3 regions of the Streptomyces polygonati genome follow, and region 3 is predicted to be linked to each of the others. Evidence: riboswitches for the same ligand, from Rfam matches in the RefSeq annotation. Region 3 holds a riboswitch; each other region holds the start of a gene.

Region 1 (7,422 bases), on a different contig from region 3:
GAAGGGGCGGAAACCGCTGGCGAGGGTGGGAGGGACGGGAGGGAAAGGGGCGGCGAAGGTGTCAGAGCACCGCGGCGAGGAAGGCGCGGGCCCGCTCGTGGCGCGGATTGGCGAGGACCTCCGCGGGCGGGCCGGACTCGATGATCCGGCCGCCGTCCAGGAAGACCATGGTGTCGGCGACCTCGCGGGCGAAGCCGATCTCATGAGTGACCACGATCATGGTCATCCCGCTGTCGGCGAGATCCTTCATCACCGCGAGGACCTCACCGACCAGCTCCGGGTCGAGTGCGCTGGTGGGCTCGTCGAACAGCAGCAGTTCCGGTTCCATCGCCAGCGCGCGGGCGATGGCGACGCGCTGCTGCTGGCCGCCGGACAGCTGCCGGGGGTAGGAGCCCTCCCGGCCGGCCAGGCCGACCCGCTCCAGCAGTTCGCGGGCCCTGGCGGCGGCCTGTTTGCGCGGCACGCCGTGCACCGCGATCGGCGCCTCGACGATGTTGTCCAGGACGGTGAGGTGCGGGAAGAGGTTGAACTGCTGGAAGACCATGCCGACCCGGGCGCGCTGCCGGGTGATGGCGCGGTTCCCCAGTTCGTGCAGCCGGCCGTTCCGGTAGCGGTAACCGATGATCCCGCCGCCCACCTGGACGAAGCCGGCGTCCGGCCGCTCCAGGTGGTTGATGGTGCGCAGCAGGGTGGACTTGCCCGATCCGGAGGGGCCGAGCAGGACGGTGACCTCGCCGAGGCGGATGTCGAGATCGACACCGTCCAGCACCAGGTGCGTGCCGAAGCTCTTGCGCAGTCCCCTGATCCGTACCAGGGGCTCGGTGGTCTCCTCGGTCATGACAGCCCCGCCAGTTCCTTGCCGGTCCGGCCGAGCAGCGGCACATTGCCCCGGAAGAGCTGCCAGAAGCCCTTGCCGCCGCCGCGGTTGGTCCCCCGGGCGTAGTAGCGCTCGACGAAGAACTGCCCGATGGACAGCAGTGTGGTGAGGATGATGTACCAGAGTGTCGCCACCAGCAGCAGCGGGATGATCAGGTAGTTCTGGTTGTAGATCAGCTGCGAGGAGTAGAGCAGGTCCTGCACCGCGATGACGCTGACGATCGAGGTCGCCTTGAGCATCCCGATCAGCAGATTGCCCGAGGCCGGCACGATGGCCGGCATCGCCTGCGGCAGCACGATCTTGCGGAAGATCCGCACGCTGCCGAGGCCGAGCGCCTGGGCGGCCTCGGTCTGGCCGTGGTCGACGGACAGGATGCCGCCCCGGACGATCTCCGAGGAGAAGGCCGCGACATCCAGGCTGAGTCCGACGTACGCGGCGAGGATGCCGCTGAACAGATGCGCGGTCCGCACCGTGACGAAGGCGTGCCCGAACGGGATGCCGAGCGACAACTGGGGGTACAGCGAGGCGAGTTCGTACCAGAAGAGCAGCTGCACCAGCGGCGGGACGGAGCGGAGCAGCCAGACGAAGGCGAAGCTCAGCGAACTGAGGACCGGGTTGCGCGACAGCCGCATCGCGGCGACGCCGATCCCGAGCAGATAGCCGGTGGCCATCACCGCGGCGGTGAGCCAGAGCGTCAGCTCCAGCCCGTGCACGATCGACCCGTTCAGGAAGTAGTCGCCGACGGTGCCCCACTGGAACCGCTTGTTGGTCAGCACCGTGTTGACCAGCATCGCGAGGAGCACCAGCACGGCGAGGGCGGAGACCCACTGGCCGGGGTGGCGCAGCCGGACCAGCTTCGCGGCCAGCAGTTGCTCGTCGCTGGGGCGGCCGGGGGCAGCCGGTGGGGGCCCCTCGGGCGTCGGGGGCGGTGGTTCCGGCGCGGTGGAGGTGCGCGCGGAGATGTCAGGGCTGCTCATGGCGGTGTGCTTTCCGTCCCATGGGAGCGCGGCACCGCGCCGTGGACGGCGGCGTGGTGACGTGCGGGGTGGGGGCGTGGCCGGACGACGGGAGACGTGCGGTAACTCGGCGCCGGTTACGGCGCGGGCACGGTCAACAGACCGGGGATATCCCCGGACACAGTGCGCTGCTCACCCGGAGCAGGTCGACGTGGCGCCGGGCCACCATGAGCTGGGCGAACCCGCGCGGACCTGACGTGCCGCCGTTGCCGGAGCGTCGTACCTGCATGCGGATCACCTCGCCATCCCCGGGCCCCAGCGGGCCTCGCGCTTGCGGGACGTGTCCGTCCCGCCGGGTTGTCACCTGGAGCACCCCACCGCGTCGGGGGGTCGCTGGTCAGCCGGCCAGGGCTTGAGGCTGACGCTCATAACCAGGATTCACGCTAACCGCTCAGTGAGCTTTGGGCAATGCCCTGCATTCCGACGGGCGTTCGGTGACGGCGGCTTCACCAGCGGTGAACGGCCCCCGACGGGTGGGCGGGCGGACCGGTGGCACGCGGGGAGGGCGGCCGGAAGGAGGAGGGAACTACGTGGCCGGGCAGCGAAGTTGATGTGGGAAACTGTTGCCAGCCAGTCGCAGGTGGGGGGCGCCGCGGCGGCAGTCGAGAGGAGCGCAGCGTGACGCAGAACGGCTTCCGCGCCGAGGAGATCGATACCAGCAGGCCGCATCCCGCGCGGATCTACGACTACCTGCTGGGCGGCAAGGACAATTACGAGGTCGACCGCGAGGCCGGCAACCAGCTCGCCTTCGCCGCGCCCGAGGTGCGGATCGGTGTGCGGGCCAACCGCGCCTTCCTGCAGCGCGCGGTCCGGTATGTGATCGGCAGCGGCGTCCGGCAGATCCTCGACGTCGGCACCGGGCTGCCCACCTCGCCGAACGTGCACGAGATAGCCCAGGAAGTGGCGCCGGACGTACGCATCGCCTACGTCGACAACGACCCGATCGTGAACACCTACGCCAACGCGCTCCTCAGCCCGTCCGGCGCCACCAGCATCGTGCTCGCCGATCTGCGCGACCCGCGGGCCATCGTGGACCACCCCGAGGTCCGCCGGGTCATCGACTTCGGCGAGCCGGTCGCCCTGCTCCTCGTCGCCATCCTGCACTTCCTGACCGAGGCGGAGCGGCCCGAGCAGGTCGTCGCCACGCTGCGCGACGCGCTGCCGGCCGGCAGCTTCCTGGTGCTCTCGCACGCCACCGGCGACTTCGCCGACCGCACCGAGGCCCAGGCGGTCTACAAAAACGCCACCGCCACCTTGAACCTGCGCTCCCACGCCCAGATCGAGCGGTTCTTCGACGGCTTCGAACTGCTGGAACCCGGCCTGGCCCAGGTCCCCTTCTGGCGCCCCGACACCCAACCGCCCGCCCGTTCCCGCGAGATCGGCTTCTACGGCGGCGTGGCCCGCAAGACCGGCTGACCCCGCAGCGCGCCGTTCCGGGACGGGAGGCAGATGAACGAGGGAATCATCAGGATCGGTCCGGCCGGCGATCCGCCCGGCGCACAGCCTCCCGAGGACGAGATCGGCGCCTTCGTGGCAGGGCCGCCGTTCATCTGCCGCGGTCCGTCCACCGCCGTGATCGTGCCGTGGATCCAGGTCTTCTCCACCGGGCTGCTGGTCATGATCGACGTGCGCTTCCGCGCCAGTGCCACCCCGGAATCCGCAAGGCTCGAACTGCGCCGGATCATGCACGGCGACGACGAGCCGATGCCGGGACGCCTGCATGTGGAGATCGGATATCCCGACGGCACGATCACGCGGAACCTGCGCGGTCCGGAGCGGCCCTCGCCGGGCTCGCGCCAGCGATCCGCGCTGCGTCTGGGCGCCATGCAGTCAGGGCCCCGTTGGGAGCTGGTCTACTGGGTGCGTGGACTGCCTACGGGTGGGGCGGCCGAGCTGAGGCTCGGATGGCCGGACCGGCAGGTCGACTTCGCCGGATTCGGGATTCCGGCCGCGGCGGTCGGAGCTGCCGTGCGGCGCGTCCGGAATCCCTGGGGATGACGTCAGCGGCGGCCTGAGGGGGGTTTGGCGGCGAAGACCCATCGGTTGCCCGCCAATGAGTCGTTCGGTTCGGGGAGCGGGCCGCGGCCGTGGTGGCGGCTGAACTCGAAGGGCGTACGGACCGAGGTGGACCAGCCCCTGTCCGTCAGATCGCCGGCCGAGTCGGGGCGCGGGTCGGGGTCGAACAGCGCGAGCAGGTCGACCCCGATCTGGGCTTTGGTCGAGGGGTAGAGCGGATTGTCGTCCCTGCTGAGTTTCACTTCGCAGCTGTATGTGCCGCCCCCGGCCGTCAACCGGTCGACGGTGGCGATGAGTCGGCGCTCGGCGGCCGGGGGAAGGTAGAGCAGCAGTCCTTCGGCCAGCCAGGTGCTCGCGGTGGCCGGGTCGAACCCGGCGCCGATGAGCGCGGCGGCCCAGTCGGTGCGCAGATCGGCGGCGACCGGTATGCGTGTCGCCCGGGGAGCGGCCCCCATCCCGCCGAGCACACCGCGCTTGAAGGTGAGCACCTCCTCGCTGTCGATCTCGTAGACGGAGCAGCCGGCCGGCCAGTCGAGCCGGTAGGCCCGCGAGTCCAACCCCGCCCCGAGGAGGACCACTTGGCGGGCGCCCGCGCGGGCCGCGCTGAGCAGCACATCGTCGAAGACCCTGGTGCGCAGCGCGAAGTAGCGCGCCAGCCGCCCCCAGAGCGGGTTCGCCTCCCCCTGCGGGACCTCCTGCGGGCGGACCGGCCAGCTCGCGGACGCCGGCGCGGCGCGTACGAAGTGCTCCGCGTAGACATCCCGCGCCAGGGCGTCCGCGCGGTGGGTCTCGATCGCCCGGGCGGCGGCGACCATGAGGGCGGTCAGGCCGACACCCCCCTTGATCCCGGTGTTCCGCTGCTCCGTGCCGGCCATGCCGTCTCCCCCTTCGTCGTCGCGGCTCGTCGTCAAGGTCCTGGTCTTCCGGCCTTCGTCCTGGAGCTGCCCTGCCGGCGCCTTCGTGCCGGAGCCACCCGGCCCGGCGGCGTACTCAGCCCACCGGGTCCCCGACCAGATGGTCGCCGGGGATGCCCGCCTTGTCGGGGGCGTAGTAGTCCTTGATGCCCTCGACCCAGGTCCTCACCTGGATCCGGTCGGCGTCGGACGGTCCGAAGGCGTCGAACAGCGCGTCGATGTTCGGGCGCTCGAAGCCGATCGCCGTCATCAGCGAGACGAAGAGCGGGCGTTCGATCAGCCCGTCGCCGTCCGGGTCCCCCAGTGCGCCGAGCGACTCGGCGAAGTCGGCGATCGTCGCGTCGAAACGCTCGGGCGACAGTACGCAGGCGGTGTACTCGTCGAAGCTCACCCGGCCGTCGTGGTCGGCGTCCAGTTCGGCGAGCAGGGTCGTCCAGTACCGCCGGAAAGCGGCCTGCATCGCGGCCTTGGCCGGCTCGTCGGAGTCGCGGGCCGCCAGATTGACGCGGCCCGCCATGAGGGTGAAGTCGTCGGCGTCGAGATATCCGTTGCCGTTGGCGTCGAACAGGGAGAAGACGAGTGCGACACGGCTGATCGCCTCTTCGCGCATGGGTCGGTCACCTTTCTTTCACTCACCGGGGAAGCGGAGTCGGTCTGGCCGTTCCACTGTCCGGCCGCCGTCCGGCGGAACGCCCCGCCAGCGGGCCCAAGGCACCTGAAGGTGTGAACTGCGCTCATATGATGTTTACTTCACCGGCAGACGCTCGGCCCAGCGATCCCGCACATGGCCGGGCGGCGAGGGGCGAGGGGCGGCTACGACGGCCGCTCACATGACGTCCTCCAGCCGGATGGGCAGCCTGCGGTGGCGGCGGCCGGTCGCGTGGTGGAGGGCGTTGGCGATGGCGGGGGCCACCCCGACGAAGGCCACCTCGCCGGCTCCCTTGACGCCGAGCGCGTTGAGCCGGGGATCGGGTTCGTCGATGAAGTCGACCTCGATCCGGCCGACATCGGCGTGGACCGGGATGACGTACTCGGCCAGGTCGGTGTTCAGGAAGCCGCCGTAGCGCGGGTCGGGCTCGCTGCCCTCGCGCAGCGTCGCGCCGATGCCCCACACCACACCGCCGCGCACCTGGCTGAGCGCGGTCACCGGGCTGGCGACCCGGCCGCAGTCCACGACGCTGACGACGCGGGAGACGCGGACGCGGCCGGTTCCGGGGGTGACCCGGACCTCGGCGAAGTGGGCGATGAAGCTGAAGGCCGAGAAGCCGGGGTACTCCGGCCCGGCCGGGGCGGACAGACCGGCGTGCAGCCGGTCCAGGGCCTTGGCGGACTGCGCGGCGGCCCGGGTGACGGCCTCGACCACGATCCGCGGCCGGCCGGTCGCGGCGACCGCCGCGGCCAGGTCGACCGGGCCGGCGTCGGGTACGCCGAGCCGGTCGCGCAGCAGCCGCAGCGCCGCGTGGACGGCGGGCAGCGCGGTGGCGGTGCCCCAGGATCCGGCGGTCAGGTGCTGCGGCACCTGCCGGGTGTCGCCCAGACCGACCCGCACCGCGCCGGCCGGTATCCCGAGGTCGAGGGCGATCGTACGGGCCACCGCGGTGCCCAGCCCCTGGCCCATCTCGTGCCCGGTGACGTCGACGCCGACCCGGCCCTCGGCGTCCGCGCTCAGCCGGGCCACCCCGGGCGCGGCGGAGGCGCGGTAGGCGCCGGCCGCCACTCCCCAGCCGACCGCGGTCCCGTCCTCGTCGCGCATCGACCCCGGGGCCGGTGTGCGGGCGGCCCAGCCGAACAGCTCGGCGCCGCGCCGCAGGCACGCGGCGAGATGGCGGGAGGAGAAAGGGTTCCCGGTGACCGGGTCGACGGCGGTGTCGTTGGCCAGCCGCAGTTCGACCGGGTCGCGGCCGGTGGCGCAGGCGATCTCGTCGACGACCGACTCGAAGGCGAAGGTGCTGACGTGCTCGAAGGGGGCACGCATGAAGCCGGGGGTGGGGACGTCGGTCCGGGTCAGGTGCTGGGTGCCGCGGAAATGGCCGATGCCGTAGAGACGGGAGGTGACGGCGGGGTAGTCGGAGGCGAACAGGTCGTGCCGGGAGGTCTGCTGCCGGGTCTCCTGGATGGCGGCGGTCAGCCGCCCCGAGGCGTCGGCGCCCATCCGGATCCGGTGCCGGCTGGCCGGGCGGAAGCTGGCGGCGAGGAAGGTCTGGCCGCGGGGCATGACGAACTTGACCGGCCGGCCGAGCCGGGCGGCGGCCACCGCGAGCGGGGCGACATGCGGCTGGAGCCAGGTCTTCTGGCCGAAGCTGCCGCCCACCTGTGGGCTGATGACCTCGATCCGGGCCGGGTCGAGGCCCAGCACTCGGGCCAGGCCGTGCCGTACGGCGCCGGTGTTCTGGGTGCACTCGTGGACGACGAGCCGCTCGCCGTGCCATTCGACCACGGTGGCCAGCAGTTCCATCGGGGCGTGGTGCTGCGGGGCGAAATCGAACATGGCGTCGATCCGGACCGCGCTGGCGGCGAAGGCCGCGTCGGCGTCCCCCACCTCCAGGTCGGCGAACCGCGCGACGCGGCCCAGCTCCGCCCCCTGCGACACGGTCTCGGC
Region 2 (7,422 bases), on a different contig from region 3:
GCGCGGCGATGGAGGCCGCGTTCTGCAGGGCGGAGCGGGTGACCTTGGCCGGGTCGATGATGCCCTCGGCGATCAGGTCGACGTACTCGCCGGTGGCGGCGTTCAGGCCGTGGCCCGGGGTCAGGTTGCGCACCTTCTCGACCACGACACCGCCTTCGAGGCCGGCGTTGATGGCGATCTGCTTCAGCGGGGCTTCGAGCGCCAGCTTGACGATGGAGGCGCCAGTGGCCTCGTCGCCTTCCAGCTCCAGCTTGTCGAAGACGGCGGTCGCCTGGAGCAGCGCGACGCCACCACCGGCGACGATGCCCTCCTCGACGGCGGCCTTGGCGTTGCGCACCGCGTCCTCGATGCGGTGCTTGCGCTCCTTCAGCTCGACCTCGGTCGCCGCGCCGGCCTTGATGACGGCCACGCCGCCGGCCAGCTTGGCGAGACGCTCCTGGAGCTTCTCGCGGTCGTAGTCGGAGTCGCTGTTGTCGATCTCGGCGCGGATCTGGTTGACCCGGCCGGCGACCTGGTCGGTGTCACCGGAGCCGTCCACGATCGTGGTCTCGTCCTTGGTGATGACGACCTTGCGGGCGCGGCCGAGCAGGTCCAGGCCCGCGTTCTCCAGCTTGAGGCCGACCTCTTCGGAGATGACCGTGCCGCCGGTGAGGATCGCGATGTCGCCCAGCATCGCCTTGCGGCGGTCGCCGAAGCCCGGGGCCTTGACGGCGACGGACTTGAAGGTGCCACGGATCTTGTTGACCACCAGGGTGGACAGGGCCTCGCCCTCGACGTCCTCGGCGATGATCAGCAGCGGCTTGCCGGACTGCATGACCTTCTCCAGCAGCGGGAGCAGGTCCTTCACCGCGGAGATCTTGGAGTTGACGATCAGGATGTACGGGTCGTCGAGCGACGCCTCCATACGCTCCAGGTCGGTGGCGAAGTAGGCGGAGATGAAGCCCTTGTCGAAGCGCATGCCTTCGGTGAGCTCGAGCTCCAGGCCGAAGGTCTGCGACTCCTCGACCGTGATGACGCCTTCCTTGCCGACCTTGTCCATCGCCTCGGCGATCAGCTCGCCGATCTGGGTGTCAGCGGCGGAGATGGAGGCGGTCGAAGCGATCTGCTCCTTGGTCTCCACGTCCTTGGCCTGCTCCAGCAGGGCGGCGGAGACGGCCTCGACGGCCTTCTCGATGCCGCGCTTGAGGGCCATCGGGTTGGCGCCGGCGGCTACGTTGCGCAGCCCTTCCTTGACCAGGGCCTGGGCCAGTACGGTCGCGGTCGTCGTGCCGTCTCCGGCGACGTCGTCGGTCTTCTTCGCGACTTCCTTGACCAGCTCGGCGCCGATCTTCTCGTACGGGTCCTCGAGCTCGATCTCCTTGGCGATGGAAACACCATCGTTGGTGATCGTGGGGGCGCCCCACTTCTTCTCGAGGACGACGTTGCGGCCCTTCGGGCCGAGGGTGACCTTGACGGCGTCGGCGAGCTGGTTCATCCCGCGCTCGAGTCCGCGCCGCGCCTCCTCGTCGAACGCGATGATCTTAGCCATGGTGAAGTGTCCTCCGCGGACTGGGGGTTCCCCCACCGAGGCGGGGGGCGGTGGATCGGACCGTGTGGCGCCCGCGACGGACGGCCAGCCGGCCGCCGGTTCCTTCCCGACGCCCGGGCGGGCCTCACCGACCCGGTCCAAGTTGTCACTCTCACAAGGAGAGTGCCAATGCCAATGATTAGCACTCTACCCCTGCGAGTGCAAGCGCCGAGGGCGGCGCCGCGCGTTGAACCCCGCGCGGCGCCCAGGATCCGCTCCGGGAGCCGCCCGGCCCGGCCCGGCCCCGCGGGCCCGGACAGCGGCACCGGCACCGGGCCGCCCCGCCCAGCCCCCCGTGGCCGTCCCGCGACCACCGGCCGGTGGTCCGCTGGCCGCGCAGTTCCCCGCGCCCCTTCGGCGCCCGGCGGGTGCCGAACCCTCGGCAGCCGTAAGTCCAGGCTCCGGTCGGCCTGGGCCTGGGCCCCGTAGGGGCGCGGGGAACTGCGCGGCCAGCCAAGTACCGGCCGGTGGTCGCGGGACGCCGGGAGGGGCTGGGCGGAGCGGCCCGGGAGCCGGGCCCGGAGGGCGGGACGCACGAAGAGCCCGCACCCCCCTTAGCCGGGTGCGAGCCCTTCGTGCGTGAGAAAACGTGAGAACGCCGCGTCGATGGTCGAACGCGCCGGGATGTCAGCCTGCCAGCCGGACCATGTCCGCCTGCGGCCCCTTCTGACCCTGCGAGATCTCGAACTCGACTCGCTGGCCTTCTTCGAGGGTGCGGTAACCGTCCATCTGGATCGCGCTGTAGTGGACGAAAACATCCGCACCACCGTCGACCGCGATGAAGCCGTAGCCCTTCTCCGCGTTGAACCACTTGACGGTGCCCTGAGCCATTCCTAACTCCCCTATTACTGGCCCTATCGCAGCCCCGCACTCCGCGGGCCCGGGTCAGACCTCACCCTCCGGAGCGACCCTTACCGTGGACGGGTGGGAGCCCTGGGAGGTGTGCGCCGGAACGCGTCGACCGCGGCTGAATGTATCTGCACGGATGCCCAGTGCAACAGGTCAATCGGACGAGAATTCTGGGGCTGACTCATCGGAAATAACCCAGGAAAAAACGATAAGACGGGGCATCTCGGGCCGGACAAACCCGACCAATCAGAAAATTCGCATGTGAATTTGGCGATAAATCGCCGCACCTGGCCGCGCCGGCCCCAACTCACTTGCCCCCGGCAACTGTACAACATTTCAACTATCTCCCCGCGCCACCCCGGCACGGCGACGCCCCGCCCACCACAGCGGGTGAGCGGGGCGCAAGATCGGACAACGTCCGCCAAAGATCCGCGTCAGAGCTTCATACAGAAACGCGGCGGTTCCGTTTCAGCCGCCCGCGACCGCGGGAATGATCGAGACACTGGCGCCGTCCGGCACCGCGGTGTCCAGCCCTTCGGAAAAACGCACATCGTCGTCGTTGACATAAACGTTCACGAAACGGCGGAGCTTTCCGCTGTCGTCGAGAACACGCGCCGAAATACCGGAGTGATTGCTCTCCAGCGAGGTGATGACCTCGGCCAGCGTCGCGCCCTCGGCCGGCACTTCCGCCTGGCCGCCGGTGTAGGTACGGAGAATGGTCGGGATTCGAACGGATGCGGTCATGCGAGGCCAGCCTCTCGGAACGCGGCAACGGTGGGGCGGATGACGGCGGTGGGTCCGGTGGTCGGAGCCACCGCGTCCAGGGTCTTCAGTCCGTCGCCGGTGTTCAGCACGACGGTCTCGGCGGCCGGGTCCAGCTGCCCGGTCTCGATCAGCTTCCTCAGCACGCCCACGGTCACCCCGCCGGCCGTCTCGCCGAAGATGCCCTCGGTCCGGGCCAGCAGCTTGATCGCGTCCACGATCTGCGCGTCGTCGACATCCTCGATCGCGCCGCCGGTGCGCCGGGTGATGTCCAGGACGTACGGCCCGTCGGCCGGGTTGCCGATCGCCAGCGACTTGGCGATGGTGTCCGGCTTCACCGGCCGGACCACGTCCCGGCCGGCCTTGAAGGCCGCCGACACCGGTGAGCAGCCCTCGGCCTGGGCGCCGTAGATCTTGTAGGGCTTGTCCTCGACCAGGCCGAGCTTGATCAGCTCCTGCAGGCCCTTGTCGATCTTGGTGAGCTGGGAGCCGGAGGCGATCGGGATGACCAGGTTGTCCGGCAGCCGCCAGCCGAGCTGCTCGGCGATCTCGTAGGCCAGGGTCTTGGAGCCCTCGCCGTAGTACGGGCGGAGGTTGACGTTGACGAAGCCCCAGCCCTCGCCGATCGGGTCGCCGATCAGCTCCGAGCAGAAGCGGTTCACATCGTCGTACGAGCCCTCGATGCCGACCAGTTGGCCGCCGTAGACCGCGGCCATGACGACCTTGCCGGCCTCCAGGTCGTGCGGGATGAACACGCACGAGCGCAGCCCCGCGCGGGCCGCCGCGGCGCCCACCGCGCCGGCCAGATTGCCGGTGGAGGAGCAGGACAGCGTGGTCAGGCCGAAGGTGCGGGCGGCCTCCAGGGCGATCGCGACGACCCGGTCCTTGAAGGAGTGCGTCGGGTTGCCGGAGTCGTCCTTGACGTACAGGCCGCCGGTGATGCCCAGTTCGCGGGCGAGATTGTCGGCCTTGACGAGTTTGGTCCAGCCCGGGTTGAGATTGGGCCGGTCGGCGAGGTCGGCGGGCACCGGGAGCAGTGGCGCGTACCGCCAGATGCTGGTAGGGCCGGCCTCGATCCGGCGGCGCAGGCCCTCGGGGTCGCCCAGCGGCAGGTCGTAGGCCACTTCGAGCGGGCCGAAACATTCCTGGCAGGCGAAGATCGGGCTGAGCGGGAAGCGGGTGCCGCATTCCCGGCAGGACAGCGCCGCGGCCGGCCCGAAGGGGCGCGGGGTGGAGGGGGTGTCGTAGGTGCTGGCGACGGTTTGCACAGCCATGTCGGCGAGGCCCTTTCTCCTCATCTTCCCCGTGGCGTACGTCGCCACGAGACGGAATTGGCACCTTCCCCACCGTGTGACCTCGCGGTCGGCGGGAGGGTTGCCGGGGCTTCAACGGGCCGTTCCCTCTGCCCCTCTGGATGAGCGGTATGGCACCGGACGCGGTGATCCGGGCATTTGTCGTTCTTGTACGGCGGCCCCGGGATGCGAGGACCGTACGTGTTGCTCAAGACTGTAACTGAGAAGTGTCGTGTCCGAGCGTCGCGTCCGTACCGCGAGATGGGTCGGACGGAGTCGCACCGGGCACCGCAACCGGGCATCACAACCGGGTTTCACTCCGGCAGGGAGAAGCGCACGTGCTCGATGAAGTGGAGCGCTGGCTGGCGCACCGGTCGTGGTCGGCGGACGACCGGCCTCTTGATCTGCTGCTGGCCGCCAAACGCGCGGCGGGTCAGTGGGGCACGATCAGCGTGGTGCTGCCCGCGCTGAACGAGGAGGCGACGGTCGGCGCGATCGTCGCCGCGATCCGGCGCGACCTGATGACGCCGGAGGTCCCGCTGGTGGACGAGCTGGTGGTGGTCGACTCCGCCTCCGACGACCGTACGGCCCAGGTGGCCGCGCAGGCCGGCGCGCGGGTGGTGCGGCGGGACGCGATCCTGCCGCGGCTGCCGGCCGTGGCCGGCAAGGGTGAGGTGCTGTGGCGGTCACTGCTGGTCACCAGCGGTGAGATCGTCTGCTTCATCGACGCGGACCTGCGGGAGTTCGACACCCGGTTCGTGTCGGGCATCGTCGGGCCGCTGCTCACCGATCCCGCGATCGGCCTGGTCAAGGCGATGTACGACCGGCCGCTGGAGACCGGCGGCGAGGTGGTGGCGGCCGGGGGCGGCCGGGTCACCGAGCTGGTCGCGCGCCCGCTGCTGAATCTGCACTGGCCGCGGCTGGCCGGCTTCGTCCAGCCGCTGGGCGGGGAGTACGCGGCCCGCCGCTCGCTGCTGGAGCAGCTGCCCTTCCCGGTCGGCTACGGCGTGGAGCTGGGCATGCTGGTGGACGCGCTGGATCTGGTCGGCCTGGACGCGATGGCCCAGGTCGACGTGGGAGAGCGGCACCACCGCCACCAGGACGGCCAGGCGCTGGGCCGGATGGCCGCGACGATCTACCACACCGCCCAGCACCGCCTCTCCCGCGGCCACCTGGTCCGCCCCCGGCTGACGCAGTTCGACCGGGTGAGCGAGGAGGGGTTCGTGCCGCGCACCCATTCGGTGGATACGCAGGAGCGGCCGCCGATGCTGGAGATCGGCGAGTACGTGGCACGGCGTGCGGCTTGACCGGGCCCGGCGCCGGCCCTTCCGGCCGTTCTACGGGTGCGGGCCCCTCGTGGCCGCTCGCGCAGTTCCCCGCGCCCCTGACGGGGCCGTTCCCCCGCCCGGGAGCAGCCCGCGCCCCCGCGCCGGGGCACTGACCGTCGTTGTGCCCGTGCCGGCACGTCGTGGCCGCTCGCGCAGTTCCCCGCGCCCCTGACGGGGCGCGTTGTCCCTCCCCCCTGCCCCCGAGGGCGACGAGGCCACCGCGGACCCGCGGCCGGGGCTCCGGGCCGGCCCCCGGTGCCAGGGGCTGGCCCGGGGGCCGGGTAGGGGGCGACCAGGCAGGACGGAAGCGCAGCCCCGGGGGAAGAAAGGCGCGGACATGCCAGGGGGGTTGGTTTGAGGCACGGCGTGCCTGGCTAGGCTCGCCGCATGGTCGGAACGCAGCACGCTGCCCGGATTCTGGTCGCCTCCAACCGCGGCCCGGTCTCGTACACCCTCCGTGAGGACGGCACGCTGAGCAGCCGGCGCGGTGGCGGGGGCCTGGTGTCGGGGCTGAGTGCCATCGGGCCGGACGCCGACGCAGTGTGGGTGTGCGCGGCGCTGTCCGACGGCGACCGGGAGGCCGTACGGGAGGGGGTCGGCGAGGACGGCTCGCGGATGATCGCGGTCGACCCGCTGACATTCGAGGCGGCGTACAACGGGATCGCGAACTCGGTGCTGTGGTTCGTCCACCACATGCTCTACCAGACCCCGGTGGAGCCGGTCTTCGATGAGGACTTCCGCGGCCAGTGGGCCTCCTTCGAGGCCTACAACGCGGCCTTCGCGGACGCGCTGGCGCAGGAGGCGGCCGAGGGCGCCGCCGTGCTGGTACAGGACTACCACCTGTCGCTGGTCCCGGCGATGCTCCGTGAGCGCCGCCCGGACCTGCGGATCGGGCACTTCAGCCACACCCCGTGGGCGCCGCCGGACTACTTCCGGCTGCTGCCGGACGACGTGGCGGAAGAGCTGCTGGCCGGCATCCTGGGCGCCGACCGGGCCGCCTTCCTGACCCGCCGGTGGGCGGACGCCTTCGCCGCGTGCTGCGTCTCGGTGCTGGGAGCCACTCTTTCGGCGGATGGGCTGGAGGTTTCCTGGCGGGGCCGCACCACCCGGCTGGGGGTGCACGGACTCGGCGCGGACGGCGACTTCCTGCGGGAGCGGGCCCACCGGCCGGACGTGGCCGACTGGATGGAGACGCTGCGCGCCGAGACCGGGCCGGGCCGCAAGCTGATCGTGCGGGTGGACCGTACCGAGCTGTCCAAGAACATCGTCCGGGGTCTGCTCGCCTACCGCCAGTTGCTGGACGACCACCCCGATTGGCGCGGCCGCGTCGTCCACATCGCCTTCGCCTACCCGTCCCGGCAGGATCTCGCGCTGTACCGCGAGTACACCGCCGAGGTCTCCCGCGTCGCCGAGGCCATCAACACCGACTACGGCACGCTCGACTGGACCCCGGTGCTGCTGCGGGTCGACGACGACTTCGCCCGCTCGCTGGCCGCCTACCGCCTCGCCGACGTGGCCCTGGTCAACCCGATCAGGGACGGGATGAATCTGGTGGCCAAGGAAGTCCCGGTGGTCTCGGACAACGGGGTGGCCCTGGTGCTGTCCCGCGAGGCCGGCGCCTACG
Region 3 (7,422 bases):
AACGGTGAGGGGAACCTCATCGCGCTTGGCGACTTCGAGGAGCCCGTCGGCCCCGCTTTCTGGGAGCGCTGATGAGTACCACTGACACCTCCACCCGGCCCCGGCCCACCAACCCCGGTGAGCGCGTCGCGGAATGGACCGACGGCCGGCTCGGCCTGTACAAGCTGGCCAAGTCCAACATCCGCAAGGTCTTCCCGGACCACTGGTCCTTCATGCTGGGCGAGGTCTGCCTCTACAGCTTCACGATCCTCATCCTCACGGGTGTCTATCTGACGCTGTTCTTCCACCCGAGCATGAGCGAAGTCGTCTACCACGGGTCGTACGCACCGCTGCAGGGCATCCGGATGTCCGACGCGTACTCCTCGACGCTGCACATCAGCTTCGACGTCCGGGGCGGTCTGCTGATAAGGCAGATCCACCACTGGGCCGCGCTGATCTTCATCGCCGCCATGATCGTGCACATGATGCGGGTGTTCTTCACCGGCGCGTTCCGCAGGCCGCGCGAGATCAACTGGCTGTTCGGCTGGATGCTGCTCTTCCTGGGCATGTTCACCGGCTTCACCGGCTACTCGCTCCCCGACGACCTGCTGTCCGGCACCGGTGTCCGCTTCATGGAGGGCGCGGTCCTGTCCACGCCCATCGTCGGCACGTATCTGTCGATGTTCCTGTTCGGCGGCGAGTTCCCCGGCCACGACTTCGTGTCGCGGTTCTACTCGATCCACATCCTGCTGCTGCCCGGTCTGATGGCCGGCCTGCTGGTCGCGCACCTGATCCTGGTGTTCTTCCACAAGCACACCCAGTTCCCGGGTGCGGGCAAGACCGAGAAGAACGTCGTCGGCGCGCCGCTCATGCCGATCTACACCGCCAAGGCGGGCGGCTTCTTCTTCCTGGTCTTCGGCGTCATCGCCGCCGTCGCGGCCATCGCCACCATCAACCCGATCTGGGCGGTGGGCCCCTACCGGCCGGACCAGGTGTCCACCGGCGCGCAGCCCGACTGGTACATGGGCTTCTCCGAAGGCCTGATCCGGGTGATGCCCGGCTGGGAGATCAGAGGCTTCGGCCACACCCTGGTCCTCGGTGTGTTCATCCCGCTGATGATCTTCCCGCTGGTGCTGGTGGCCATCGCGGTCTACCCGTTCATCGAGTCCTGGGTGACCGGCGACAAGCGGGAGCACCACCTGCTGGACCGGCCGCGCAACCGTCCGGTGCGCACCGGCTTCGGTGTGGCCTGGCTGACGGTGTACTTCGTCCTGCTGATCGGCGGCGGCAACGACATCGTCGCCACGCACTTCCATCTGTCGATCAACTCGATCACCTGGTTCGTCCGTATCGGCATCTTCGTGCTGCCGGTCTTCGCCTTCTGGGTGACCAAGCGGATCTGCATGGGGCTCCAGCGGCGCGACCGCGACAAGGTGCTGCACGGTCGCGAGACCGGCATCATCAAGCGGCTGCCGCACGGTGAGTTCATCGAGGTGCACGAGCCGCTGTCCCAGCAGCAGCTGCACGTGCTCACCGCGCACGACCAGCCCCGGCCGATCGACCCCGGACCCGAGGTCGACGAGAACGGTGTGGAGCGCAAGCTCAGCCCGATCGCGAAGGTCCAGGCACGGCTGTCCCAGGACTTCTACGGGGAGCACAGCCAGATTCCGAAGCCGACGGCGGAGGAGTACGAGGAGATCACTTCGGGGCACGGCGGTCACTGAGCCGCTCGCGCTCGGCGCCACCCACCCTCCCGGGCCGGGACCGGCACCCCCTCCACGGGGTGCCGGTCCCGGCCCGGGGCGTTTCTCCGTCCGCCGCGGCCGTCGTGGTTGCGCGCGCGGTTCCCCGCGCCCCTTTGGGGCTCGATCGTGCCGTCGGCGGCATCCAACAGGGGCGCGGGGAACCGCGCGACAGGGGCCGCGAGCGCAGGCGGGACGCCGATAGGCTGGATCCTGCCAGAGGGCGACCCCTTTCCAGGAGCGTGACCATGAGCGACGTGAACCCCGCCGGAGGCACCAGCATGAGTCCGCGGTCCTGGCCCGACGTACTGACCTCGCTGCTGGCCGGCCGCGACCTGAGCGGGGACGACACCGCCTGGGCGATGGACCGGATCATGCGCGGCGAAGCCTCCGACGTGCAGATCGCCGGGTTCGCGATCGCGCTGCGGGCCAAGGGCGAGACCGTCGAAGAGGTCGCCGGCATGGTCCGGACGATGTACGAGCACGCCAACCTCATCGAGGTGCCCGGCCGCACCGTCGACATCGTCGGCACCGGCGGCGACCTCGCCAGGACCGTCAACATCTCCACCATGGCCGCGATAGTGGTGGCCGGAACCGGTGCCAAGGTCGTCAAGCACGGCAACCGGGCCGCCTCCTCGGCCAGCGGCGCCTCCGACGTACTGGAGAAGCTCGGCGTCAATCTGGAACTGACCCCGCAGCGCGTCGTGGAAGTGGCCGCCGAGGCCGGCATCACCTTCTGCTTCGCGGTGAAGTTCCACCCGGCGCTGCGCCATGTGGCCACCGCCCGCGCCGAGTTGGGAGTGGCCACCACCTTCAACTTCCTCGGCCCGCTGACCAACCCGGCCCGGGTCCGCGCCCAGGCCACCGGAGTGGCCGACCTGCGGATGGCACCGATCATGGCCGGCGTGCTCGCCGAACGCGGCTCCTCCGCGCTGGTGTTCCGCGGCGACGACGGCCTGGACGAGCTGACCACCACCGCCACCTCCCACGTATGGGTGGTGCGCGACGGCAAGGTCGAGCCGACGTCCTTCGACCCGCGCGATGTGGGCCTCGACCTGGTGCCGGTGGCGGCGCTGCGCGGCGGTGACGCCGCCCACAACGCCGATGTGGCCCGGCGGCTGCTGGCCGGTGAGCAGGGTCCGGTACGGGACGCGGTGCTGCTCAACTCGGCCGCCGCGCTGGTGGCGCTGTCCCCCGGCGAGGGGACGCTCGAAGAGCGGATCTCCGCCGGTCTGCTGGAGGCCGCGCGGTCCATCGACTCGGGCGCCGCCGCCGCCGTCCTGGACCGCTGGGCCAGGGCCAGCCACGCCTGACCGCCGCCACCCCCGCGCTCCCCGTCACCAGGCCGAAAGGCAGGCGCCGTCCGATTGCTGGACGGCGCCTTGCGCGTTCAGCGGCATATGGCAGAATCCCTTTCAGGTCACGAGTGACAGCGTTAAGGCCCCGGCTCGCTGTCCGGCAACCCTCCGTCCGAGGTGGGGTGCCCCGGGTGAGGACCAGGCTGTGAGCAAGCAAGGCTCGCAGCAAGCCGGACTTGGGGAGCTCTGTCATGACCGTGTTCAGCCCTGCCACCGCCGCCGACCGCGAGGTCCGTACGCCGCTGCCGGTACTGGGACGGGACGTGAGCGTCCCGCTGGTCACCGGCGGCGAGGTGACATACGCGGCCCTGGACTACGCCGCCAGCGCGCCCGCCCTCCAGCGGGTGTGGGACGACGTGGCCGCCTACGCCCCGTACTACGGCAGCGTGCACCGCGGCGCCGGCTATCTGTCGCAGCTGTCCACCGACCTGTTCGAGCAGAGCCGGGCGACCGTCGCCGAATTCCTCGGCTGTCGACCCGACGACGAAGTCATCTTCACCCGCTCCACCACCGATTCGCTCAATCTGCTGGCCGCCGCGCTGCCGGCCGGCACCCAGATCTTCGTCTTCGAGACCGAGCACCACGCCTCCCTGCTGCCCTGGGCCCGCGGTGAGGACGCCCGGGTCACCTGGCTGCCCGCCCCCCGCACCCCCGAGCAGGCCGTCGCCCAGCTCGACGTGGCCCTGCACGGCGCGCCCAAGGGCCCGAAGCTGGTGTGCGTCACCGGGGCGTCCAATGTCACCGGGGAGATCTGGCCGGTGCGCAAGCTGGCCGCCGCCGCCCACCGGCACGGCGCCCGGATCGTGCTGGACGCGGCCCAACTCGTCCCGCACCACGCGGTGGACATCGCCGCGCTCGACGTCGACTGGGTGGCCTTCTCCGGCCACAAGCTCTACGCGCCCTTCGGCGCCGGAGTGCTGGCCGGCCGCCCGGACTGGCTGCGCGAGGCCGAACCGTATCTGGCCGGCGGCGGCGCCACCCGCAAGGTGACCCGCACGGCCGACGGCGGCCTCGACGTGGTGTGGCACGAAGCGGTCGCCGCCCGGCACGAGGCGGGATCGCCCAACGTCATCGGCGCCTACGCCATCGCCTCGGCCTGCCGCGCCCTGTCCGAGGCCGGCTTCGACCGACTCGTCGCCCGCGAGCGGCAGTTGCTGGCCGAGCTGCGCGAGGGGCTGGCGGCGCTGCCCGAGGTCCGGGTGCTGTCCCTCTTCGGCGCCGACTCGGCCCGGGTCGGCGTCCTGTCCTTCGTCGTCCAGGGCTGGAACAGCTCCCACTTCGCGGCGGCGCTCTCCGCCGAGTACGGCATCGGCGTCCGCGACGGCCTCTTCTGCGCCCACCCGCTGGTCCGTACGCTGCTGGACAGCGAGCCCGACGAGCCCGGCGAATGCGGCGCCCCCGACGCGGCCCCGGGCGAGCGGTCCCTCAACGCGATCCGGGTCAGCTTCGGCGCCGGCACCCCCGACGAGCACATCGCCCGCTTCCTCGCGGCCGTCACCACGCTCGTCCAGGACGGCGCCCGCTGGAACTACCGCACTGAGAACGGCCGCTGCGTCCCGGCCCGCGACTGACAGGTGTCCGGGGGCGCGCTGACGTCCCGTCCTCAATCGCCGGACGGGCTCGACAAGTCGAGGTCGACCGGGCTTCGGCCCGTCCGGCGTTACGCGTCCAGCCCGATGGCGAACGCCGCCTCCAGGTCGTGCTGCGAATACGTCCGGAAAGCGACGTGCGTATCGGTGACCTGCACCCCCGGGATCTTGCTGATGCGCCCCGGGATGATGTCCGCCAGATCGTCGTGCCGGCCCACCCGGACCAGCGCGACGAGATCGTAGTTGCCGGTCACCGAGTAGACCTCGCTGACGTTGTCGAGCGCGGCGATGGACTCCGCGATCTCCGGGATCCGGTCGACAGACGTCTTGATGAGCACGATCGCGGTGATCACGACGGGATGTCTCCTTGGGTCGGCCTGATGACGAGGCTCACCTTACGCCGTGGCCGATAGCACACCCACGCGCACAGGAACCCGAAGGCGAAGCCCACCACATGGGCCAGATAGGCGACGCCCGGGCCGCCCCGGGCGGTCTGGGCCGCCAGCCACTGCAGGACGAACCAGAAGCCGAGCACCATCCAGGCCGGGAAGCGCAGCGGGATGAAGAAGAGGAAGGGGAACAGGCTCGTCACCCGCGAGCGGGGATAGAGGTAGAGGTACGCGCCCAGCGCCCCCGAGATCGCCCCCGAGGCCCCGACCAGGCTCTGCGTGCTGCCGGAGTGGCCGAGGGCGAAGCCGTAGGTGGCGAGGTAGCCGGCGGCCACGTAGAAGAGGGCGAAGCGGATCCGGCCCATGCGGTTCTCCACGTTGTCGCCGAAGACCCACAGGAACAGCATGTTGCCGATCAGGTGCACCCAGCCGCCGTGCAGGAACAGCGCCGTGAGGACCGAGAGCGGCGGCGATTTCCGGTAGCCGTGCGCGGCGGGGCAGCCGGCGGGCAGTACCAGCCGGCCGGGCGGCAGCTTGCCGTGGAACAGCTCGGTGGGGATGACCCCCCAGTGGTCGAAATACACCGCCTGCGCGCACGGCAGCCGCCCGGCGCCGCCGTACAGCGAGGTGAACCCGGACAGCGGGCCGAGCAGGAACACCGCGGTGCACAGGCCGATCAGCGTGTACGTCACCACCGGTGTGCGGCGGACCGGGTTCTTGTCGTACACCGGGATGACCATGGACCGATGATGACGGAACGGTCGTATCGGGCCGAGGTCGCCTCGCCGCAGCGCGGCGGACCGCCGAGGCCGTAGGGTGACCGGGACACACACCCGTGGTCCGTACCGGAAGGACCCACGGCGAACCGCCCGCCGAGCCATTCACGAGGTACTGAGCGGATTGACCCCCGCAACGGGGACAATGGAAACAGCAGACGGCGGCCGGAGGGATCGAAGGGGGCCGGGAGGACGCCGAGGAACCGGACGGGAGTGACTGGTGGACGGTAGCGGTGGCGTTCCCGACGCCGAGGCGAGCGACGGTGGCGCGGGCGAGCCCGCGCTGGACCGACCGCTGCCCGAAGGCGTACGGCACCGGGTCGTCGCCATCGCCGCGGACGCCTTCGGCGGCTTCACCTTCGCGGATCTGCCGGTGTCGCTGCGGCCTTATGCCCGTTTCACCCCCTCGCGGCGGGTGCGGTACGCGGCCACCGCGCTGGCCGCCGCGCTGGAGTCGGACGCCGGTTTCCGGCGCAAGGTGGCCGGCAAGCTGCGCGAGTCCCAGCCCGAGCTGACCGAGGCGCTGGACGGCTCCACCCCGCCGCCCGCCGCCGACCCGCTGGACGTGGCCGCCGCCGCCTATCTGCTGCGGCCCCCCGGGTGGGCCAAGCTGGTCGCCACCGCCGGCGAGGAGGCCCAGCGGGCCGACGCCGAGCGCGCCGACGAGGAGACGCTGCGTGAGCTGGCCCGGCTGCGCGAGGAGGTCGAGGCGCTCCAGGACCAGGCCCGTACCGAAGCGGCCAGGGCCCGCGCGGAACTCGACACGGTCCGCAAGGAGAGCGACGCGCTGCACCGCAAGCTGCGCGCCGCGCACAGCGACGTCAAGCGCGCCGAGGCCGCCCAGCGCCGGCTCCAGGCCGAGCTGGACGACTCGCGCGCCGCCGCCGACCGGGAGCGGGCCGCCGCCGACGGCGAGGCCAGACGCCTGCGCGCCCGGATCACCGAGGCCGAGGCGGTGGTCGAGGCGGGGCGCCGCGCGGTCCGCGAGGGCCGCAGCGTGGAGGACGTACGGCTGCGGCTGCTGCTGGACACCGTGCTGGACGCCGCGGCCGGTCTGCGGCGCGAACTCGCCCTGCCGCCGCGGGACACCATCGGCGTCCGGCCCGCCGACACCGTGGACGCGGTGGCGCCGGGGCAGTTCAGCGCCCGCGACATCGCCACCCGCGCGCTGTCCGCGACCGATCCGCAACTGCTCGACCAACTCCTCGCGCTGCCGCAGGCGCATCTGGTGGTGGACGGCTACAACGTCACCAAGACGGGTTATCCGTCACTGCCGTTGGAGAAGCAGCGGCTGCGGCTGCTCGGCGGTCTGGCGGCGCTGGCCGCGCAGAGCGGCGCCGAGGTCACCTGTGTCTTCGACGGCGCCGATCTGGACATGCCGGTGCTGCTGGCGCCGCCGCGCGGGGTGCGGGTGCTGTTCAGCAAGGCCGGTGAGACCGCTGACGAGTTGATCCGCCGGCTGGTGCGGGCCGAACCGCCGGGCCGGCAGATCGTGGTGGTCTCCGCGGACCGCGAGGTCGCCGACGGGGTGGCCAAGGCGGGAGCCCGTCCGGTGGCCTCCCTGCTGTTGCTGAAGCGGCTCGCGCGGG

Evidence for each region. Region 3 has a riboswitch for S-adenosylmethionine ahead of ACFO3J_RS02280 (aminotransferase class V-fold PLP-dependent enzyme). Riboswitches for the same ligand answer to the same signal wherever they lie in the genome.
Region 1: another riboswitch for S-adenosylmethionine. It lies ahead of ACFO3J_RS25330 (putative leader peptide); the one in region 3 lies ahead of ACFO3J_RS02280 (aminotransferase class V-fold PLP-dependent enzyme).
Region 2: another riboswitch for S-adenosylmethionine. It lies ahead of thrC (threonine synthase); the one in region 3 lies ahead of ACFO3J_RS02280 (aminotransferase class V-fold PLP-dependent enzyme).

The regions. Positions count from the first base shown of each region.
Region 1 covers NZ_JBHSBB010000018.1:9,053-16,474, forward strand. The annotation lists gene ACFO3J_RS25320 (amino acid ABC transporter ATP-binding protein) at 62-838, opposite strand; gene ACFO3J_RS25325 (amino acid ABC transporter permease) at 835-1,854, opposite strand; gene ACFO3J_RS25330 (putative leader peptide) at 1,988-2,122, opposite strand; SAM riboswitch class IV at 2,156-2,266, opposite strand; gene ACFO3J_RS25335 (SAM-dependent methyltransferase) at 2,512-3,309, shown strand; gene ACFO3J_RS25340 (hypothetical protein) at 3,343-3,891, shown strand; gene ACFO3J_RS25345 (SAM-dependent methyltransferase) at 3,894-4,784, opposite strand; gene ACFO3J_RS25350 (EF-hand domain-containing protein) at 4,900-5,433, opposite strand; gene ACFO3J_RS25355 (xanthine dehydrogenase family protein molybdopterin-binding subunit) at 5,650-7,422, opposite strand, start outside.
Region 2 covers NZ_JBHSBB010000013.1:204,695-212,116, reverse strand. The annotation lists gene groL (chaperonin GroEL) at 1-1,528, opposite strand, end outside; gene ACFO3J_RS19140 (cold-shock protein) at 2,195-2,398, opposite strand; gene ACFO3J_RS19135 (MoaD/ThiS family protein) at 2,885-3,160, opposite strand; gene thrC (threonine synthase) at 3,157-4,452, opposite strand; SAM riboswitch class I at 4,470-4,599, opposite strand; gene ACFO3J_RS19125 (glucosyl-3-phosphoglycerate synthase) at 4,809-5,777, shown strand; gene ACFO3J_RS19120 (alpha,alpha-trehalose-phosphate synthase (UDP-forming)) at 6,186-7,422, shown strand, end outside.
Region 3 covers NZ_JBHSBB010000003.1:62,141-69,562, forward strand. The annotation lists gene qcrA (cytochrome bc1 complex Rieske iron-sulfur subunit) at 1-72, shown strand, start outside; gene qcrB (cytochrome bc1 complex cytochrome b subunit) at 72-1,703, shown strand; gene trpD (anthranilate phosphoribosyltransferase) at 1,970-3,034, shown strand; SAM riboswitch class IV at 3,140-3,257, shown strand; gene ACFO3J_RS02280 (aminotransferase class V-fold PLP-dependent enzyme) at 3,271-4,650, shown strand; gene ACFO3J_RS02285 (Lrp/AsnC family transcriptional regulator) at 4,740-5,021, opposite strand; gene ACFO3J_RS02290 (rhomboid family intramembrane serine protease) at 5,018-5,797, opposite strand; gene ACFO3J_RS02295 (NYN domain-containing protein) at 6,051-7,422, shown strand, end outside.